3 linked regions of the Streptomonospora nanhaiensis genome follow. The protein of the gene in region 1 interacts with the protein of each later gene in a pairwise test. Links are inferred from orthologs where the notes say so. Each region holds a gene or a part of one and is shown in the gene's direction. Other genes may lie near its edges.

Region 1 (7,337 bases):
AGGTCGCCGCGGCCGTGGACGTCGCCACCGGCACGCCGCTGGCCCGCGTCGACACCGCCGCGGCCGAGCGGCGGGCGCGCGAGCTGCGCCTGGTGGAGTCGGTCGAGGTCTCGCGGGGCTGGCCGGCCACGCTGCGGGTGGAGGTCGTGGAGCGCACCCCCCGACTGGCCATGCGCGCCGGCGACGGCTTCCGCCTGGTCGACGGCGACGGCGTGCGGGTGGCCGACACCGACACCCGCCCCGAGGACTACCCGCTGATCACGGTCGACGGCGAACCCGAGGGGGACCCGGCCGTCGCGGCGGCCGCCGAGGTCGTGGCCCAGATGCCGGCGGCCGTGGCCGGGCGGGTGGAGGAGATCGACGCCCAGGAGCGGGCGGCGATCACGCTCACCCTGGACGACGGCGCCGTGGTCCAGTGGGGCGGCACCGAGCGCACGGCCGAGAAGAGCGAGATCCTCACCATCCTGCTGCACGAGCACCCTTCGGGGCCCGACCGCAGCTACGACGTGAGCGCGCCGGACATGGCCGTCGTGAAGTAGGTGCGCCACGCCTGCCCGGACCGGGTGGCCCGGACGGCTTCCGGACGCAGGAGGCCGACATTCCCGACGCGACGCGCCGGGATCGGACATCGCCTCACCGTGCGACACGCCGTTAGGCTGAACTCCGTGGTTAGTTGCCCCTTGGCAGGCCGCGGCCTACTGTCGGGAAGCACTACCGTTGGTTGACATAAGTATGGATCTGAGACTTTAGGGCGATTGCGGCGGGCGCCCGGCAGGGCGCCGCCCGGCGCCCGCACCGGGAACCCGGTCGGCACTCGCCGGCACCACGGGCACCCGCAAGAGGAAGACTGTAGAACCGGACAGCCAACCGTCCGGGCCGCCACCGGGGGACACAGCGTCCCGCTGCGGTGGGACGGCGGTTGGCCGATGCGAGCGGAAAGGCCCCTCGTCGTGGCAGCACCGCAGAATTACCTCGCGGTCATCAAGGTCGTCGGCATCGGCGGCGGCGGCGTCAACGCCGTCAACCGGATGATCGAAGAGGGACTCAAGGGCGTCGAGTTCATCGCCATCAACACCGACGCTCAGGCGCTGCTCATGAGTGATGCCGACGTCAAGCTCGACGTGGGCCGCGAACTGACCCGCGGACTGGGCGCGGGGGCCAACCCCGAGGTCGGCCGCAAGGCCGCCGAGGACCACCGCGAGGAGATCGAGGAGGTCCTCAAGGGCGCCGACATGGTCTTCGTCACGGCCGGCGAGGGCGGTGGCACCGGCACCGGCGGTGCGCCCGTGGTCGCCGACATCGCCCGCTCGCTGGGGGCCCTCACCATCGGCGTGGTCACCCGCCCGTTCGGCTTCGAGGGCAAGCGCCGCGCCACCCAGGCCGAGGCCGGGATCGCGATGCTGCGCGAGGAGGTCGACACCCTCATCGTGATCCCCAACGACCGGCTGCTGTCGATCTCCGACCGCCAGGTCAGCGTGCTCGACGCGTTCAAGGCCGCCGACCAGGTGCTGCTGTCCGGTGTGCAGGGCATCACCGACCTGATCACCACGCCCGGCCTGATCAACCTGGACTTCGCCGACGTGAAGTCGGTCATGCAGGGCGCGGGGTCGGCCCTGATGGGCATCGGCTCGGCGCGCGGCGACGACCGCGCCGTGGCCGCCGCCGAGATGGCGATCTCCTCGCCGCTGCTGGAGGCCAGCATCGACGGCGCCCACGGGGTGCTGCTGTCCATCCAGGGCGGCTCCGACCTCGGTCTCTTCGAGATCAACGAGGCCGCTCAGCTCGTGGCGAACTCCGCGGCGCCCGAGGCCAACATCATCTTCGGCGCGGTCATCGACGACGCCCTGGGCGACGAGGTCCGCGTCACCGTCATCGCGGCCGGGTTCGACGAGCCGCGCAACGAGGCGCTGGGGCCCCAGCGCGACGCCGCGCCGGCGCCCGAGCGCCCGCGCGAGGCCGCCGCCCCGCCGGCGCCCCCGCGCGCCGAGGTGCGGCCGGTGGCCGCCGAGCCGTGCCGCCCCGAGCCCGCGCCGGAGCCCGAACCCGAGCCCGAGCCGGTGCGCGAGGAGCCGCGGCGCCCCGAGGCGGCGGCCGAGCCGGAGCCCGAGCCCGCCCCCGAGCCCGAGCCGGAGGCCCCCGAGGCCCCCGAGGCCCCCGAGGCCCGCGATCCCGATCCCGACCCCGAGGACGACCACCGCGCGCGCGGCATCCGCGCCGTCAACGACGCCGGCTACACCCAGGTGCGCGGCACCGGCACCGACGGCTCGTTCACGCGTTCGGGCGACGTCCCCACGCCGCGCCGCCGGGTGATCTTCGACGACCCCGACGACCTCGACGTTCCCGACTTCCTGAAGTAGGCACCCGGGCGCCGGCCCCCGCGGACGGCGCCCGACCCGGGCGTACCGGCGGCGGCGCACCCCGCCGCCGGTACGCTTTTTCGCGTCCGCGAACCGGCGACGAAAGGTGCAGCGCAGGCAATGGACCAGGCTACGGATGCCGCGATCGGGCTGGCCCCCGGAGTGCGCGCCGGGTTCACCCGGCGCCACGACGGCGGGGTCAGCGCCGCCCCCTACGACTCCCTCAACCTCGGCCTGGGTGTCGGCGACGACCGCGCCGCGGTCCTGGAGAACCGGCGCCGGGCGGCCGCCGGCCTGGGCTTCGACCCTGACCGGGTGGTCTGGATGGACCAGGTGCACAGCGCAGAGGTCGCGGTGGCCGAGGAGCCCGGCGTGGTGGGCCGGGTGGACGGCGTGGTGACCGCGCGGCGCGACCTGGTCCTGGCGGCGCTGGCCGCCGACTGTCTGCCCATCCTGGCCGCCGACCACGAGGCGGGCGTCATCGGCGCGGCCCACTCCGGCCGCCTGGGCACCGCCGCCGGGATCGCCGGGGAGCTGGTGGCCGCCATGGTGCGGCTGGGCGCCCGGCCCGAGCGCCTGCGCGTGCTCCTGGGCCCGGCCATCTGCGGGGAGTGCTACGAGGTCCCGGCCGGGATGCGGGACGAGATCGCCCGGACCGTGCCAGAGGCGGCCGGCCGCACCCGGGCCGGGACCCCCGCGATCGACATGCGGGCCGCGGCGGCCGCCCAGCTGCGCGCGGCCGGTGTCGGCCACATCGCGGTGGACGGGCGGTGCACCCTGGAGACCCCGGAGATGTTCTCCCACCGGCGCGGCGCGCCCACGGGCCGGTTCGCGGGGTATGTCTGGTGGCATGGCGATGACCAGGGATGACATCACGGGCGCCGGGGGCGCCGGTGCGGACGCGCCGGCGGGGCCCGCCCGGCGCGAACGGCTCCGGGCCAACCTGGCGGCCCTGCGCGAGCGCGTCGCGGCCGCCTGCGCCGCGGCGGGCCGCCCGCCCGAGGAGGTGAGCGTCATCGCGGTCACCAAGACCTTCCCGGCCTCCGACGTGCGCGCCCTGGCCGAACTGGGGGTCACCGACGTGGGCGAGAACCGCGACCAGGAGGCCGCGGCCAAGGCGGCCGCCTGCGCCGACCTGCCGCTGCGCTGGCACTTCGTGGGCCAGTTGCAGACCAACAAGGCCAGGTCGGTGGCCCGCTACGCCCACCTGGTGCACTCGGTGGACCGGGAGCGCCTGGTCCGCGCCCTGGGCGCCCGGGCCCGCGCGGAGGGGCGCGAGGTGGGCTGCCTGGTGCAGGTCAACCTGGACCCCGACTCCGCGGCAGGGGTGCTGGGGCCCCGGGGCGGCGCCGACCCCGGCGACGTCCTGGCCGTGGCCGACGCCATCGCGGGGGAGGAGGGGCTGCTGCTGGAGGGGGTTATGGCGGTCGCTCCGCGCGAAGGCGACCCCGATGCGGCGTTCGCCCGGCTATATGCGGTCGCCGAGCGGGTCAGGGATCGCTACGCTCAGGCCAGGACGATCTCGGCCGGGATGAGCGGTGACCTGGAGGCCGCCGTCCGTCAAGGTGCGACACATCTGCGGGTCGGAACGGCGTTGCTCGATGATCGCAACCCGAACGTGGGGTAATGTCCCCACATGGACCTTGGCGCCCAAGTGTCGAGTTCGCCCGTCTGGCGGACCCGGGCGGACCTGGGCCGACACGGACACAGTCATCTGCGGTGCAGCACCACAGGGACGACGGAGGACAAGAGATGGCCGGCGCGATGCGCAAGATGGCGGTCTACCTCGGCCTCGTGGAGGACGACCGCTACGATCACCGCTATGCGGACGAATACGATGACTTCGACGACTTCGAGGAAGGCGTCGAGGGCCGCCGCGACCGCGACATCGATCACGGCGGCGATCCCCGTGTCGACTCCATGACGGATGCGGATGACTACACCATGTCCCCTTCAGAGCGGCGCATCCCGACTCACACCACCCCCGCCACCGCGGACCTCGCGCGTATCACTACGCTGCATCCCCGGACGTACAACGAAGCGCGTACTATCGGAGAGCATTTCCGGGAAGGTATACCGGTGATCATGAACCTGACCGAGATGGTCGACAGTGACGCCAAGCGTCTGGTCGACTTCGCGGCGGGGCTGATCTTCGGTCTGCATGGCAGTATCGAGCGCGTGACCAACAAGGTGTTCTTGTTGTCCCCGGCTAATGTTGAGGTGACCGCTGAAGACAAAGCACGCATCGCCGAGCGAGGGTTCTTCAACCAGAGTTAGATCATCACAGATGTCCAGAGATTGGGTCGGGGAACGACCGTGAGTATCGTGCAGTCCGTCGTCATCATCCTGCTGAACCTGTTCATGCTGGTGCTGATCGCGCGGCTCGTCTTCGAACTCGTACAGTCGTTCGCACGCTCGTGGCGACCGAGCGGGTTCGTACTGGTACTCGCGGAGACCACATACACCATCACCGACCCGCCCCTGAGGTTCCTGCGTCGGTTTATCCCCCCCGTACGTTTGGGGAGTGTGGCGCTTGACCTGAGCTTCACCGTCCTCTTCCTCTTCGTGGTGATCCTTATCCAGATCGTAAGTTCGATCTCGTTCATCTAGAAGGTCACAGATGTCGGAAAGGTAAGCCCTGGTTTCGATATGTGGCCTTGGTCATGATCTGGATTGCCGTAAGGTCACGATCAGGTAGCGTCCCTACGGACACAGTCCAAGCGCGCCAAGGAGACGAACATGCCGCTTACACCCGCGGATGTGCGGAATAAGCAGTTCAGTACGACCCGGCTCCGGCCGGGGTATGACGAGGAAGAGGTCGACGCGTTCCTCGACGAGGTCGAGTCCGAGCTGGACCGGCTCATCCAGGAGAACGAGGAGCTGCGTGGCAAGCTCGCCGAGTGCCTGCGGGGCAAGGTGCCCAACGCGGGCATGCAGGACTTCCAGCAGCCCCAGGACCAGCTCCCGCCCGAGCCGCCGCAGCCCGAGCCGATCCGGCCCGAGCCGCCGCAGCCGCAGGTGGAGCAGCAGATCCCGGCCATGGCCGGCATGGGCCTGCCCGGCTCCGAGGAGAACATGGACACCGCGGCGCGCGTGCTCGCCCTCGCGCAGCAGACCGCCGACCAGGCGATCTCCGACGCCCGCCGCGAGGCCGACGAGACCCTGGGCCGCGCCCGCCACGAGGCCGACGACATCCTCGGCAAGGCCCGCCGCCAGGCCGAGCAGATCGTCAACGAGGCCCGCGCCCGCTCCGAGAACCTCGACCGCGACGCGCAGGAGCGCCACCGCCAGGTCATGGGCTCGCTCGTGCAGCAGCGCGAGGAGCTGGAGCACAAGGTCGCCGGGCTCAAGGACTTCGAGCGCGAGTACCGCAGCCGGCTGAAGGACTACTTCGAGCGGCAGCTCCGGGAGCTGGCCGAGGGCGCCACCGACAACGAGCCCGGCCCCAACCCCAACACCACCGGCGGCTTCCAGACCATGGCCCCCACCGGCGGTCAGCCCGGCATGCAGCACACCGGTCCCGGTGGCGGCGTCCCCGGCAACCCGTTCGCCCAGCCCGAGCCCGCCCAGCACGGCGGCTACCACCCGGGCGACGGACCGCACGACCGCCGCTGAGCCCCACCGCTGCCGCAACTCCGGTGCGCCGCCCATCCGCGGCCTCCGGCGTACCAGCGGTAGCAGGCGCGCGGCACGGCGGGCGGCCCCGGGCCGCTCCGCCGCGCAGTACCGCACAACACAACCCTTGAGTGAAGGCTTTCCTGTTCCGTGTTCATCCTCAGCCTCGTCACCCTGGTGGCGGCTCTGGCGGTCATCGCCTTCGGGGTGATGCTCGCCGAGACCACGTTGGTCTACATCGCCCTCGGCCTGGGCGGCCTCGGTGCCGTCCTGCTGGCGGTCGAGGTGGTCCGGTCACGCGCCTACCTGGGTCTCCCGGGCGGGGCTGAGCCGGCGGCACCGGCCGCCGCGGCGGGAAGCGGGTCGTACGCGGCCGGTCGGGCACGGACGGACGGTTTGGGGAAGTCGTCCGTCCCCGCCCCGGCGGCCGCGCCGGGCGCGCCCCCCGCGCCCACGCGGACCGGAAGCACCAGGGGAGACGGGTTGTTCGCGCCCGCGCTGACGGAGGAGTCGGTGCGGGCCGCGGCGTACCGGCAGCCCCCGAGCGGGGCGCCGGGCCGCCCCACGGGCGCCGCGGCCTCCGGCGGCCACGGGCCCTACCGCTACCCGGCCGCGGCCGGATCCGGCCACACCGCACCGGCGGCGCCCGCCCCCACGGGCGGACCCGGAGGACCGGGCGGAGCGGACCGGCCGGAGCAGGCCGACACCACCGCAGGCCGCGTGAGCGAGCCGACCGGCGAGGAGCGAGTGGAGCAGCCGGCCGCGGCGGCGAGCGCCGCCCCCACGGCGGATGCCGAGCCGCGCACCGAGTCCGAGGCTCCGCGCGAGGACACCCCGCACGGCGCCGCGGAGCCGGAGGCCGACGTGCCGGAGCCGTCGGCGGCCGAGACGCCCGAAGAGCGCGGCGTCCCCGACTTCGCGGAGTCGGCCGTGGTGGGCTCCACCACCCCCGCCGTCGATTCGTCGGAGCGGGCTTCCGAATCACCGGCCGCACCCACTGAGGGTCCGGCCGACGAAACCACGCCCGAAGCCGCCCCGGCGTCCGAGCCCCTCGGCTCACGCGAACCGGTCGACGGCGTCGAGGCGATCGACGAGTCCGACCGCGACCTGTCCTTCAGCGCCTTCGTGCAGGGCCTGCGCACGGACGACACCGACGAGGACACCGACGACGCCGCCTACGAGGTGCGCACCGGGCCGGAGGCGCCGGAGGGCGTGGCCGAGGCGGCGGACGCCGAGCCCGAGCCCCGGCAGGCGGCCGGGGACGGGGAGGAACCCGCTTCGGCCGCCGGCGCGGTCGAAGCCGGGGGCCCCGACCGCCCCGAGTCGGAGTCCGGTCGGGGTGCCGAGGCCGGGGAGCCCGCTCCG
Region 2 (5,255 bases), 4.1 Mb from region 1 along the record:
GCTGATGGGCGTGGTGTTCTTCGGGCTGTGGGTGTGGGCGGTGGTGCTGGGCCGGCGCACCGACGCCATGCAGGCCCAGCGGGAGCGGGCGGCCGCCGAGGGCGGGGCCTGAGCCGGCGGTTCCACCCGGGGCGATGGCAGGCGATACAGTTACCTCGGCCAGGGGCGGCCTGCGCCGCGCGTCGGGCGCCGCCCGGTGCCGACCCCGGTCGTCAACCAGCCCCGACTCCCGAGGAGCACAGCACCGTGGAGCGCACCCTTGTCCTGATCAAGCCTGACGGCGTGCGGCGCAACATCATCGGGGAGGTCATCTCCCGCATCGAGCGGCGCGGCCTGAAGATCGTCGCGATGGACCTGCGCACGCTCGACGCCGACACCGCCAAGACCCACTACGAGGAGCACGCCCAGCGGCCGTTCTTCGACTCGCTGGTGGAGTTCATCACCGGCGGCCCGCTGGTGGCGATGGTGGTCGAGGGCGAGCGCGCCGTCGAGGCGTTCCGCGCGCTGGCCGGCGCCACCGACCCGGTCTCGGCGTCGCCGGGCACCATCCGCGGCGACTTCGCGCTGGAGGTCCAGCAGAACATCGTGCACGGCTCGGACTCCACCTACTCCGCCGAGCGCGAGATCAAGCTGTTCTTCCCGGACCTCGCCGCCTGAGGCCCCGGGCCCCACCGCCGCGCCGGGCTGTGCCCGGCGCTTTTTTTGGTCATCCCACGCCGGATCGATCCGGTGTGTTTGCGTAGCCAGGCGGCCACTCAGCGTTACGATACGGGTACTGGATCCACATCCGTGCTGGAACGAGTCCGTATTGACCGCCCCGCGAGGGCCTCACCCGTTTGGGGCCGCTGAGGATGCTTTATGACCAATAACCTCGCCTTCCTGGGCCGCGACATGGCGGTCGACCTCGGCACCGCCAACACCCTGGTCTACGTGCGCGGTCGCGGCATCGTGCTGAACGAGCCCTCGGTGGTCGCGCTCAACTCCTCCACCGGAAAGATCGTCGCGGTCGGCCTCGACGCCAAGCAGATGATCGGCCGCACGCCCAGCAACATCACGGCCGTGCGCCCCCTCAAGGACGGCGTCATCGCCGACTTCGAGATCACCGAGCGCATGCTGCGCTACTTCATCCAGAAGATCCACCGGCGCCGCCACTTCGCCAAGCCCCGCATCATCGTCGCCGTGCCCAGCGGCATCACCTCGGTGGAGCACCGCGCCGTCAAGGAGGCCGGCTACCAGGCCGGCGCGCGGCGGGTCTACATCATCGAGGAGCCCATGGCCGCGGCCATCGGCGCCGGCCTGCCCGTGCACGAGCCCACCGGCAACATGGTGGTCGACATCGGCGGCGGCACCACCGAGGTCGCGGTGATCTCCATGGGCGGCATCGTGACCTCCCAGTCCATCCGGGTGGGCGGCGACGAACTCGACCAGGCGGTCATGACCTTCGTCAAGAAGGAGTACTCCCTGATGATCGGGGAGCGCACCGCCGAGGAGCTGAAGGTCGCCATCGGGTCGGCCTACCCCACCGGCGGCGAGGAGCTGCACGCCGAGGTGCGCGGGCGCGACCTCATCAGCGGCCTGCCCAAGACCGTGGTCATGTCGGCGGCCGACGTCCGCCAGGCCATCGAGGAGCCTGTCACCGCCATCATCGACGCGGTGCGCACCACCCTGGACAAGTGCCCGCCCGAGCTGTCGGGCGACATCATGGACCGCGGCATCGCCGTCACCGGCGGCGGCGCCCTGCTGCACGGGCTCGACGACCGCCTGCGCCACGAGACCGGCATGCCCATCCACGTCGCCGAGAACGCCCTGGACTCCGTCGCCGTGGGCTCGGGCACCTGCGTCGAGAACTACGAACGGCTCAGCCAGGTCCTCGTCCCGGATCGGCGGCGCTGACATGCGGCGCGACAGTTCCCGGTCGCGGCTGGTCGTCGGGCTGCTCGTCGCCGCCGCCCTCGCGCTGATCGTGCTCGACTCCCGCGAGGGCGCCGATCCCGTCACCGCCGCCGCCCGCGGCGCCGGCGAACTCGCCTTCGGCCCGGTGTCGGCCGGGGTGAGCGCCGCGACCGCCCCGGTGCACGACGCCTACGCCGCGCTGGCCGCCGCGCCCGCCGCCCGCGACCGCATCGCCGAACTGGAGGAGCGCAACCGCGAGCTGCGCACCGAGCTGGCGGCGCGCGACCGCGACGCCCGCCGCGCCGAGAAGCTCGACGACCTCCTCCAGCTCTCGGGCATGGGCGGCTACGAGATCGTTCCCGCCCAGGCCGTCACCCGGGTGACCGCGCGCGGGTTCTCCGACGCCGTCACCCTCGACGTCGGCCGCGAGGACGGCGTCCGCGAGGACATGACCGTCATCAACGGCGACGGCCTGGTCGGCCGCGTCACCCACGCCGGCCGGCACACCTCCACCGTGCTGCCGGCCGTCGACCGCGCCTCGGCGGTGGGCGCCCGGCTGGAGGGCTCCCAGGAGATCGGCGTGGCCGAGGGCACCGGCGCCGTCGGCGGCGCCAAGCCGATGAGCTTCGAGCTGATGAGCGCCGACGCCCGGATGAAGCCCGGCCAGCGCATCGTCACCCTGGGCTCGCACGACAACGCGCCGTTCGTCCCCGGGGTGCCGGTGGGCACCATCACCTCCGTCAACGAAACCCCGGGCTCGCTGACCCGCACCGGTCACGCCCGGCCCGCCGTTGACTTCGGTTCTCTCGACGTCGTGGGGGTCATTGTGGCCGGACCGCAGGACGACCCCCGCGACTCCCTCCTTCCGGGCCCGCCCCGCGAGGCACCGGAACCCGAAAAGGCCGGCGACGAGGCCGACTCCCAGGATTCGGAGTCGGCCTCCGACACCGGCGGATCCGGCGACCCCCAGGAGGGCCGACGATGAAGACCGCCGCCGCCGTGCTGCTGGTGGCCGCCGCCGTCCTGGTCCAGGCCGCCGTCCTCAACCGCCTCCCGCTGCCGTGGGGCCTGGTGCCCGACCTCGTGCTGCTGGTGGTCGTGGGCGTCGCCCTGTGGTCCCCGCCCACGGCCGCCGCCGCCACCGGGTTCGCCGCCGGGCTGGCCGCCGACATCCTGCCGCCCGCCGACCACGAGATCGGCCGCCAGGCGCTGCTGCTGTGCCTGGCCGCTTTCCTGGTGGCCTCCATCCGCGACACCGGGGTGCGCGCCGGCGCCGGCCCCTACATCGCCGCGGCCCTGGCCGCCCTGGGCGTCTCCCTGGGCTACGCGCTGCTCGGCCTGGTCCTGGGCGACCCCCGGGTCGGCTGGGCCACCGGCGCCGCCGCCGTGCTGGGCGGCACCGCCGCCACCGTCCTGGTCAGCCCGCTGGTGCTCGTCCCGCTGGGTGCGGCCATGCGGCGGCTCACCGGCGAGGGCCACTCCGACCTGCCCGCGCCCTGGGAGACCGCGAGGGGGCTGGGACGATGAGCCCGCTGCGCAAGCGCTACCGGCTGGCCAGCCGGCGCGCCCGGCGCGAGGCCGGCGTGCCCGGGGTGCGCGGCGCGCACAAGCGGCGCGGCGTGCTGCTGGCCCAGGTGCTGGTGCTGGTGCTGTTCGCCACGCTGACCGCGCGCATGTGGTACATGCAGGTGCCCCAGGCCGGCCACTACCACGAGCTGGCGCTGGCCAGCCACACCCAGAAGCTCATCGTGCCGGCGGTGCGCGGCAAGATCCTCGACTCCCAGGGCCGCCCGCTGGTGCGCAACCGCACCGAGCTGACCGTCACCGCCGATTTCCACACCCTGCTCAACCAGCCCGACGACGGCGCGGCCGTGCTGCGCCGGGTGGCCGAGGTCCTCGACGTCCCTTTCGCCCGGCTGCGCGACCGCGTGCGGCTGTGCGGCCCCGACACCGGCCGCCCGTGCTGGCCGGGATCGCCCTACCAGCCCATCCCGCTGGCCGAGGACATCGACCCCCGCGTCGCGCTGCAGATCATGGAGCGCAAGACCGAGTTCCCCGGCATCTCCGCCCAGCAGATGGCGGTGCGCGACTACCCCAACGGCGACATGGCCGCCCAGATGCTCGGCTACCTCCAGCCCATCACCCAGGAGGAGTTCGAGGCCCGCGAGGAGCTGCGCGCCCAGTTCTCCGGTGTCGACCAGGTCGGCCGCGACGGCCTGGAGTACGTCTACGACGACCGGCTGCGCGGCACCGCCGGAACCCGCACCCTGGCGGTCACCAGCCAGGGCGGGGTCAACGGCGTCGTCGAGGAGACCCCGCCCAAGCCCGGCATGCACCTGGTCACCAGCATCGACCAGAAGGTGCAGCGCATCACCGAGGACGCGCTCAAGGCGGGCGTGGAGCGCGCCCGCTCCGAGGGCCGGCCCACCGACTCCGGGGCCGCCGTGGTGCTGGACGTGCGCACCGGCAACGTCATCGCCATGGCCAGCCTGCCCACCTACGACCCCTCGGTCTGGCAGGGCGGGATCGACCAGGCCACCTACGACCAGCTGCTCAGCGAGGACGCCGGCGAGCCGCTGATCTCCCGCGCCCTGCAGGGGCAGTTCCCGCCCGGCTCCACGTTCAAGGTGTCCTCGCTGTCGGCCGCCGTGCGCAACGGCGCCGACCTCGACGGCACCTACAGCTGCCCGGGGTCGGTCCACCTGGGCAACCGCTCCTGGCAGAACTTCGAGGGCGGCGGCCACGGCAGCGTCAGCCTGCACAAGGCCATCGTCGTCTCGTGCAACACCGTCTTCTACCAGTTCGGCTACGACACCTGGCTGCAGGACGGCGGCACCTCGCCCAAGGACGACCCCAAGGAGATCATGGCCGACACCGCCCGCGGGTTCGGCTTCGGGCAGCCCACCGGCATCGACCTGCCCCACGAGTCCAGCGGGCGCATCCCCGACCGCCAGTGGAAGCAGCAGTACTGGGAGGACACCCGCGAGCAGTCCTGCCGCCGCGCCGAGAAGGGCTACCCCGAGGTCGCCGAGGAGGACCCCGGCCACGCCGCCTACCTCAAGCGCGCCGCCCACGAGCACTGCCTGGACGGCAACCGCTGGCGGGCCGGCGACGCCATCAACTTCGCCATCGGCCAGGGCGACGTCCTGGTGACCCCGCTGCAGCTGGCCCGCGCCTACGCCGCCATCGCCAACGGCGGCACGCTGTACGAGCCCCGCGTGGCGCGCGGGTTCCTCTCGGCCGACGGCACCCGGGTCGAGGAGCTGGAGCCGGTCAAGGCGGGCACCCTGCCCATCGACGACCGCACCCTGGAGTACCTCCAGCGGGCGCTGACCCAGGTGCCCAAGGAGGGCACCGCGCGG
Region 3 (5,273 bases), 3.6 Mb from region 1 along the record:
ACATGCCCACCGTGCTGAGCACGGTGTAGGGCCGGTCCTCGGTTGGCGGGCGCTCCGACACCCGGATCAGCGGCGCGTGGCCGTCGGACACGTCCCAGTAGTGCCCGGCGGGCCCCACGGTGCGGGTGAGGTGGTTGAACACCGTGCGCTGCACGCTGCGCCAGGCGTTGGGCGCGGCCCGCCAGTCCCAGTACGCCTCGGCGTGCACCACGCGCGGCCACAGCTGCGCGGCCACGGGGTCCAGCGCCCAGGCGTAGGGGGAGCGGCCGATCGCCTCGCGGGCGTAGCCGGGCAGGCCGCTGTCGGCCTCGGCCCAGCCCGGGATGATCGCCAGCAGGCCGTCGTCGTCCAGGAGGGCCACGCCGTCGCCCTCCTCGAACCACACCGCCCGCAGGCTGTCCTCGGCGAACGGCGCGCGGCCCTGGGGGTGCTTGGTGTGGGCCGCCGGCATGAGCGGGGCCTGACCTCGGTACAGGCCCTCGGGATCGCTGCTGTCGGGCGCCATCTCGTGGTTGGCCAGCCACACCGGCACACGGATCGTGCCGCGGGCGTCGAGCAGGTAGGCGGCCGTGGTCCGTGTGTCGTACTCCACGATCACCCGGCGGCTGCGGTACGGGCTGAACTGGTCGAGGAGTACGCGCGCTCCGGCCACCGGCCCTCCTTGTCGGCTGGTCGAACGACTCGTCAACGGACGGCGCCGCCCCAGCGCCGCATAGTATGAACCGTAGTGCCCCAAGGGGCGGCACCACGGCGTCCGCCGCATTGGCCGTTTAGGCCCCTAAAGTACCGCGCATCGCCGCTTCCGTCGCCGGTTCCGCCCGCTCCCTTCCGTCCTTGGATACCGATGCCTGCCGAGCTCACCTTCGTCGCACCCCGCCGGGCCCAGCCGCCCCGCCACCTCGCCGACCTCAGCCCCGAGCAGCGCCGCGAGGCGGTCGCCGAGCTGGGCGAGCCGCCCTTCCGCGCCAAGCAGCTCGCGCAGCACTACTTCGGCCGCCTGGAGTCCGACACCGCGGCCATGACCGACCTCCCGGCCGGCGCCCGCGAGCGCCTGGGCGCCGCCCTGCTGCCGCCGCTGCTCACCCCGGTGCGCCACATCACCTGCGACAACGGCATGACCCGCAAGACCCTGTGGCGGGCCTTCGACGGCGTGCTGTTCGAGTCCGTGCTCATGCGCTACCCCGACCGCGTCACGCTGTGCGTGTCCTCCCAGGCCGGCTGCGGCATGAACTGCCCCTTCTGCGCCACCGGCCAGAACGGCCTCACCCGCAACCTCTCCACCGGCGAGATCGTCGACCAGGTGGTGTCGGTGGCGCGCGACCTCGCCCGCGGCGAGGTCGCCGGCGGCCCCGGCCGCATCAGCAACATCGTCTTCATGGGCATGGGCGAGCCGCTGGCCAACTACAAGCGGGTGCTGGAGTCCGTCCGGCGCATCACCGACCCCGTGCCCGGCGGCCTGGGGATCTCCCAGCGCAGCGTCACGGTCTCCACCGTCGGCCTGGTGCCGGCCATCGACAAGCTGATCGCCGAACGCATGCAGGTGCGCCTGGCGGTGTCGCTGCACGCCCCCGACGACGACCTGCGCGACGAACTGGTGCCGGTCAACAACCGGTGGAAGGTGGCCGAGGTCCTCGACGCCGCGTGGCGCTACGCCGGCACCACCGGCCGCCGGGTCTCCATCGAGTACGCTCTGATCCGCGACATCAACGACCAGGCGTGGCGGGCCGACCTCCTCGGGCGGCTGCTCAAGGGCCACCTGGTGCACGTCAACCTGATCCCGCTGAACCCCACACCCGGCTCGAAGTGGACCGCCTCGCGGCCCGAGGACGAACGCGAGTTCGTGCGCCGCCTGGAGGCCCACGGCGTGCCGGTGACCGTCCGCGACACCCGCGGCCAGGAGATCGACGGCGCGTGCGGCCAGCTGGCCGCGGCCGAGAACTAGCGCCCGCGCTCCGCCGCACCCCCGGTCCCGCCCGGCTCCTTCGTCCCCGGCGAAACGGAAGGCCGCAGTGATCCAGTCCGTCACCGAGACCGCGCTGGCCTTTGTCATGGGGGCGGTGTCGGCGCTGGTCCCGGTCATCAACGTCGAGCTGTACCTGATGGGCATGGGCGCGCTCGGCGGCGGCGTGCTGTTCGCCATGGCGGTGGCGGCCGGAATCGGCCAGACCCTCGCCAAGATCGTCTACTTCTACCTCGGCCGCGGCGCGCTCAACATCCCCTGGCTCAAGCGCAGGGCCGAGACCCCCTCGCGCTGGGCCGAGCGGGCCGAGCGCTGGCGCGCCAAGGCCGAGGGCCGGCCGCTGTGGACGATGGGGCTGGTGGGGGTCAGCTCGTTCTCCAGCATCCCGCCGTTCATGGTGGTGGCGGTGCTGGCCGGCACCCTGCGCATGCCGCTGGTGAGCTTCGTGGCGGTCACGTTCGTCACCCGCACCGCGCGGTTCGCGGCCCTGGTCTACGCCCCCGGCCTGGCCTTGGGGCTGCTCTAGCCGGGTCGCGGCGCGGGCCCGGCGGCCCTACCGGGTGCCCCAGGCGTAGGTCTGCTTGTGCAGCTTGAGGTAGAGGAAGGTCTCGGTGCCGGTCACCCCGGGCACGGCCCGGACGGCGCCGAGGATCTTCAGCAGTTCGTCGTCGTCGGCGGCCACCACCTCGACCAGGACGTCGAAGGAGCCCGCGGTGACCACCACGTAGTCCACGCCGTCCAGGTCGGAGATCCGGTCGGCCACGGCGGTGAGGTCGCCGTCGGTGCGCACCCCGATCATGGCCTGGCGGCTGAACCCCAGCATCATCGGGTCGGTCACGCCCACCACCTGCACCACGCCGGCCTCCAGCAGGCGCTGCACGCGCTGGCGCACCGCCGCCTCCGACAGTCCCACGGCCTTGCCGATGGCGGCGTAGGAGCGGCGCCCGTCCTGCTGGAGCTGCTCGATGATGCGCTTGGCCGTGGCGTCGAGCACGATGCCGGAGGCCGCGTGCCTCCGTCCGGCCGGTGCCGTACCACCGTGGTCGGTCACAGGGGCCTCCGATGTCTGGGGTTGACGCGAACGAATGCGTCCCGCTCGCCATTCTGCCGAATTGGTTGCGCGAGTAGGGCTGGAAAACGGAATCAAAAGTACTGCACGGAAAGCGCCCGGGCGGCGGCGCCGGGGGCGCGGCGCGGGGAGAGACCGGTCACGTGGCGAGCCGGCCGCGCACGGAGTCCAGCGCCAGCAGCGCCACGTGCAGCGACAGGCAGGTCTCGACGGAGTCCAGGTCGGCGCCGAGCACGTGGGAGATCCGGCGCAGCCGCTCGTAGAACGCCGGCCGCGACAGGTGGGCGGTGGACGCCGCCAGGGCCTTGTTGCGCCCGGCCTCAAGATAGCGGCGCAGCATCTCGGTGAGGTCGCTGCCGTGGCGGGCGTCGTAGTCCAGCAGCGGGCCCAGTTCGCGCTCCACGTAGGTCTGCAGCCGCTCGTCGTCGCGCAGCAGGTGCAGCAGGCCGCGCAGCCGCAGGTCGGTGAGCCGGTAGAACGGCCGGCCGCCCTCGCGCGGCTCCTCGTGCGCGGCCACGTCGCCCACCTGGCGCGCCTCCAGGAACGAGCGCCGCACCTCGCGCACGTCCTCGGCGGTGGAGCCGGCCGCGAGCACCGCCTCGGCGCCCACCCGGCCGCGGATGCGCTCGGCCAGCCGGTGCAGCGCGGAGTCCAGGTCGCCGGACTCGGGCTGGGCCAGCAGCACGCCCACCCGGAGGTCGTCGACCGAGCCCACCAGCGCCGCCAGCCGCAGTTCGCGGCAGGCCCGCGCCACCGCCTCGGCGGTGTCGGCCAACCGGGCCTGCGCGGCCAGCCCGGTGCCCGCCTCGCGCAGCCGCAGCACCAGCCCCACCAGGGGCCGCCCGCCCAGCGGCACGCCCACCGCGCGGGCGCGCACCAGCGCCTCCTCGGGGTCGGAGTAGGCCCGGTCGATGATCCCGGAGATGATCGTGCGGTGGGTCTGCCGCTCCAGGCTCTCCTGGTGGCGCTCCAGCAGCCGCCCCAGGGCCAGCGTGGTGGCGGCCCGCTCCAGGAGCATGGTCTGGCGCGGGCTGGGCGCCGCGCCGCAGATGAGGATGAGCCGCCCCCAGTCCTGGCCGCGCGCGCCCACCGTGGTCACCAGCCAGCCCGAGGGCGCGTCGTGCACCGTGCGCCCGGAGGTGCGCACCGCGCGCGAGCGCGCCTCCCACGAGGCGAGGAGCCGGCCGGGGTCCTCGCCGTTGAGGTCGCACACCAGCACCTGGTGCGCCAGGTTCTCCAGCACCACCGGGCAGTCCGACAGCTGCGCGATCTCGCGCAGCACCCGCTGCGGGGGCGCCCCCTCGACCGACAGCTCGGTGAAGACCTCGTGCAGCCGCGCGGACTCCCGCAGTTCGGCGAGCTGCTGGTTGACCACGCGGGAGTGCACGGCCTCGGTGATCTCGACGAACCGGGCCTCGCGCTCCAGGCAGATCACCGGAATGCCCGCCGCCCGCGCCGGCTCCAGCAGCGCCGGAGGCAGCTCGGTGCGGTACTTGCGGCCCAGCTCCACGGCGATCCCGGCGACCCCGGCCGAGGCCAGGCCGTCGACGTAGCGCTGCAGCGAGGGCGGGTCGTCGGGCATGGCGATCCCGGTGGTCAGCACCAGTTCGCCGCCGCGCAGCAGGTGGGCGAGGTCGGTGACCTCGGCGATGTGCACCCAGCGGACCGTGCCGCCGAGGCGGTCGGCGCCGACGACCACGCGCGGGCGGGCGCGCTGGACGGCGGGCAGCCCCAGCACATCGGCGAGCGTCGGCAGCATCCGACCAGTCTAGGGCGGCTGGTCGCGGGCCAGGAGGGCCGATCGGGCGCCCGGTGTGCGCGGGCCCCGGGCCGCCCCTCGGAACCGGGGCGGCGTCCCCCGCGCGGCCCGCCCGGCGGTCCGGCCGGCCCTGACACGGTGTCAACCACCCCGGTGCGAAACCGACACCCTGCCGCTGGCACGCGGGTGCCCGGCGGGCGAGACTGGGCACATGTCGGATCTGCTCGCTCGCCACCGCGCCGTCCTGCCCTCCTGGCTCGCCCTCTACTACGACGCCCCCATCGAGATCGTCAGCGGCAAGGGGGTGCGCGTCACCGACGCCGACGGCACCACCTACCTCGACTTCTTCGCCGGCATCCTCACCAACATGCTGGGCTACGACGTCGCCGAGGTCCGCGAGGCCGTCGAGCGCCAGCTCGCCAGCGGCGTCGTGCACACCTCGACCCTCTACCTGCTGCGCGGCCAGGTCGAGCTGGCCGAGAAGA

Evidence for each region.
Region 2: the proteins of ftsZ (region 1) and HNR12_RS23755 interact in binary tests that used the Escherichia coli proteins (3 or more experiments, as listed by UniProt). The link is inferred for Streptomonospora nanhaiensis from one-to-one orthologs.
Region 3: the proteins of ftsZ (region 1) and rlmN interact in binary tests that used the Escherichia coli proteins (3 or more experiments, as listed by UniProt). The link is inferred for Streptomonospora nanhaiensis from one-to-one orthologs.

The regions. Positions count from the first base shown.
Region 1 is NZ_JACCFO010000001.1:1,257,824-1,265,160, reverse strand. The notes cover bases 281-3,153. They hold ftsZ (cell division protein FtsZ), read left to right. Parts: upstream 281-950; coding sequence 951-2,357; downstream 2,358-3,153. Other genes in these bases: pgeF (peptidoglycan editing factor PgeF), read left to right, coding at 2,478-3,153; HNR12_RS05480 (cell division protein FtsQ/DivIB), read left to right, coding at 281-539. In the rest of the region: more of HNR12_RS05480, read left to right, coding at 1-280; more of pgeF, read left to right, coding at 3,154-3,227; HNR12_RS05465 (YggS family pyridoxal phosphate-dependent enzyme), read left to right, coding at 3,214-3,984; HNR12_RS05460 (cell division protein SepF), read left to right, coding at 4,110-4,634; HNR12_RS05455 (YggT family protein), read left to right, coding at 4,674-4,967; HNR12_RS05450 (DivIVA domain-containing protein), read left to right, coding at 5,097-5,972; HNR12_RS05445 (hypothetical protein), read left to right, coding at 6,123-7,337. UniProt on the Escherichia coli protein: Essential cell division protein that forms a contractile ring structure (Z ring) at the future cell division site. The regulation of the ring assembly controls the timing and the location of cell division.
Region 2 is NZ_JACCFO010000001.1:5,349,875-5,355,129, forward strand. What follows is about bases 9-2,875. They hold HNR12_RS23755 (rod shape-determining protein), read left to right. Parts: upstream 9-858; coding sequence 859-1,893; downstream 1,894-2,875. Other genes in these bases: HNR12_RS23745 (DUF4233 domain-containing protein), read left to right, coding at 9-112; ndk (nucleoside-diphosphate kinase), read left to right, coding at 247-657; mreC (rod shape-determining protein MreC), read left to right, coding at 1,895-2,875; mreD (rod shape-determining protein MreD), read left to right, coding at 2,875-2,875. Also shown: more of HNR12_RS23745, read left to right, coding at 1-8; more of mreC, read left to right, coding at 2,876-2,878; more of mreD, read left to right, coding at 2,876-3,420; mrdA (penicillin-binding protein 2), read left to right, coding at 3,417-5,255. UniProt on the Escherichia coli protein: Forms membrane-associated dynamic filaments that are essential for cell shape determination. Acts by regulating cell wall synthesis and cell elongation, and thus cell shape.
Region 3 is NZ_JACCFO010000001.1:4,901,767-4,907,039, forward strand. The notes cover bases 9-2,893. They hold rlmN (23S rRNA (adenine(2503)-C(2))-methyltransferase RlmN), read left to right. Parts: upstream 9-844; coding sequence 845-1,942; downstream 1,943-2,893. Other genes in these bases: HNR12_RS21800 (suppressor of fused domain protein), read right to left, coding at 9-652; HNR12_RS21810 (VTT domain-containing protein), read left to right, coding at 2,049-2,486; HNR12_RS21815 (AsnC family transcriptional regulator), read right to left, coding at 2,514-2,893. Outside these bases: more of HNR12_RS21800, read right to left, coding at 1-8; more of HNR12_RS21815, read right to left, coding at 2,894-3,011; HNR12_RS21820 (PucR family transcriptional regulator), read right to left, coding at 3,169-4,788; HNR12_RS21825 (aspartate aminotransferase family protein), read left to right, coding at 5,000-5,273.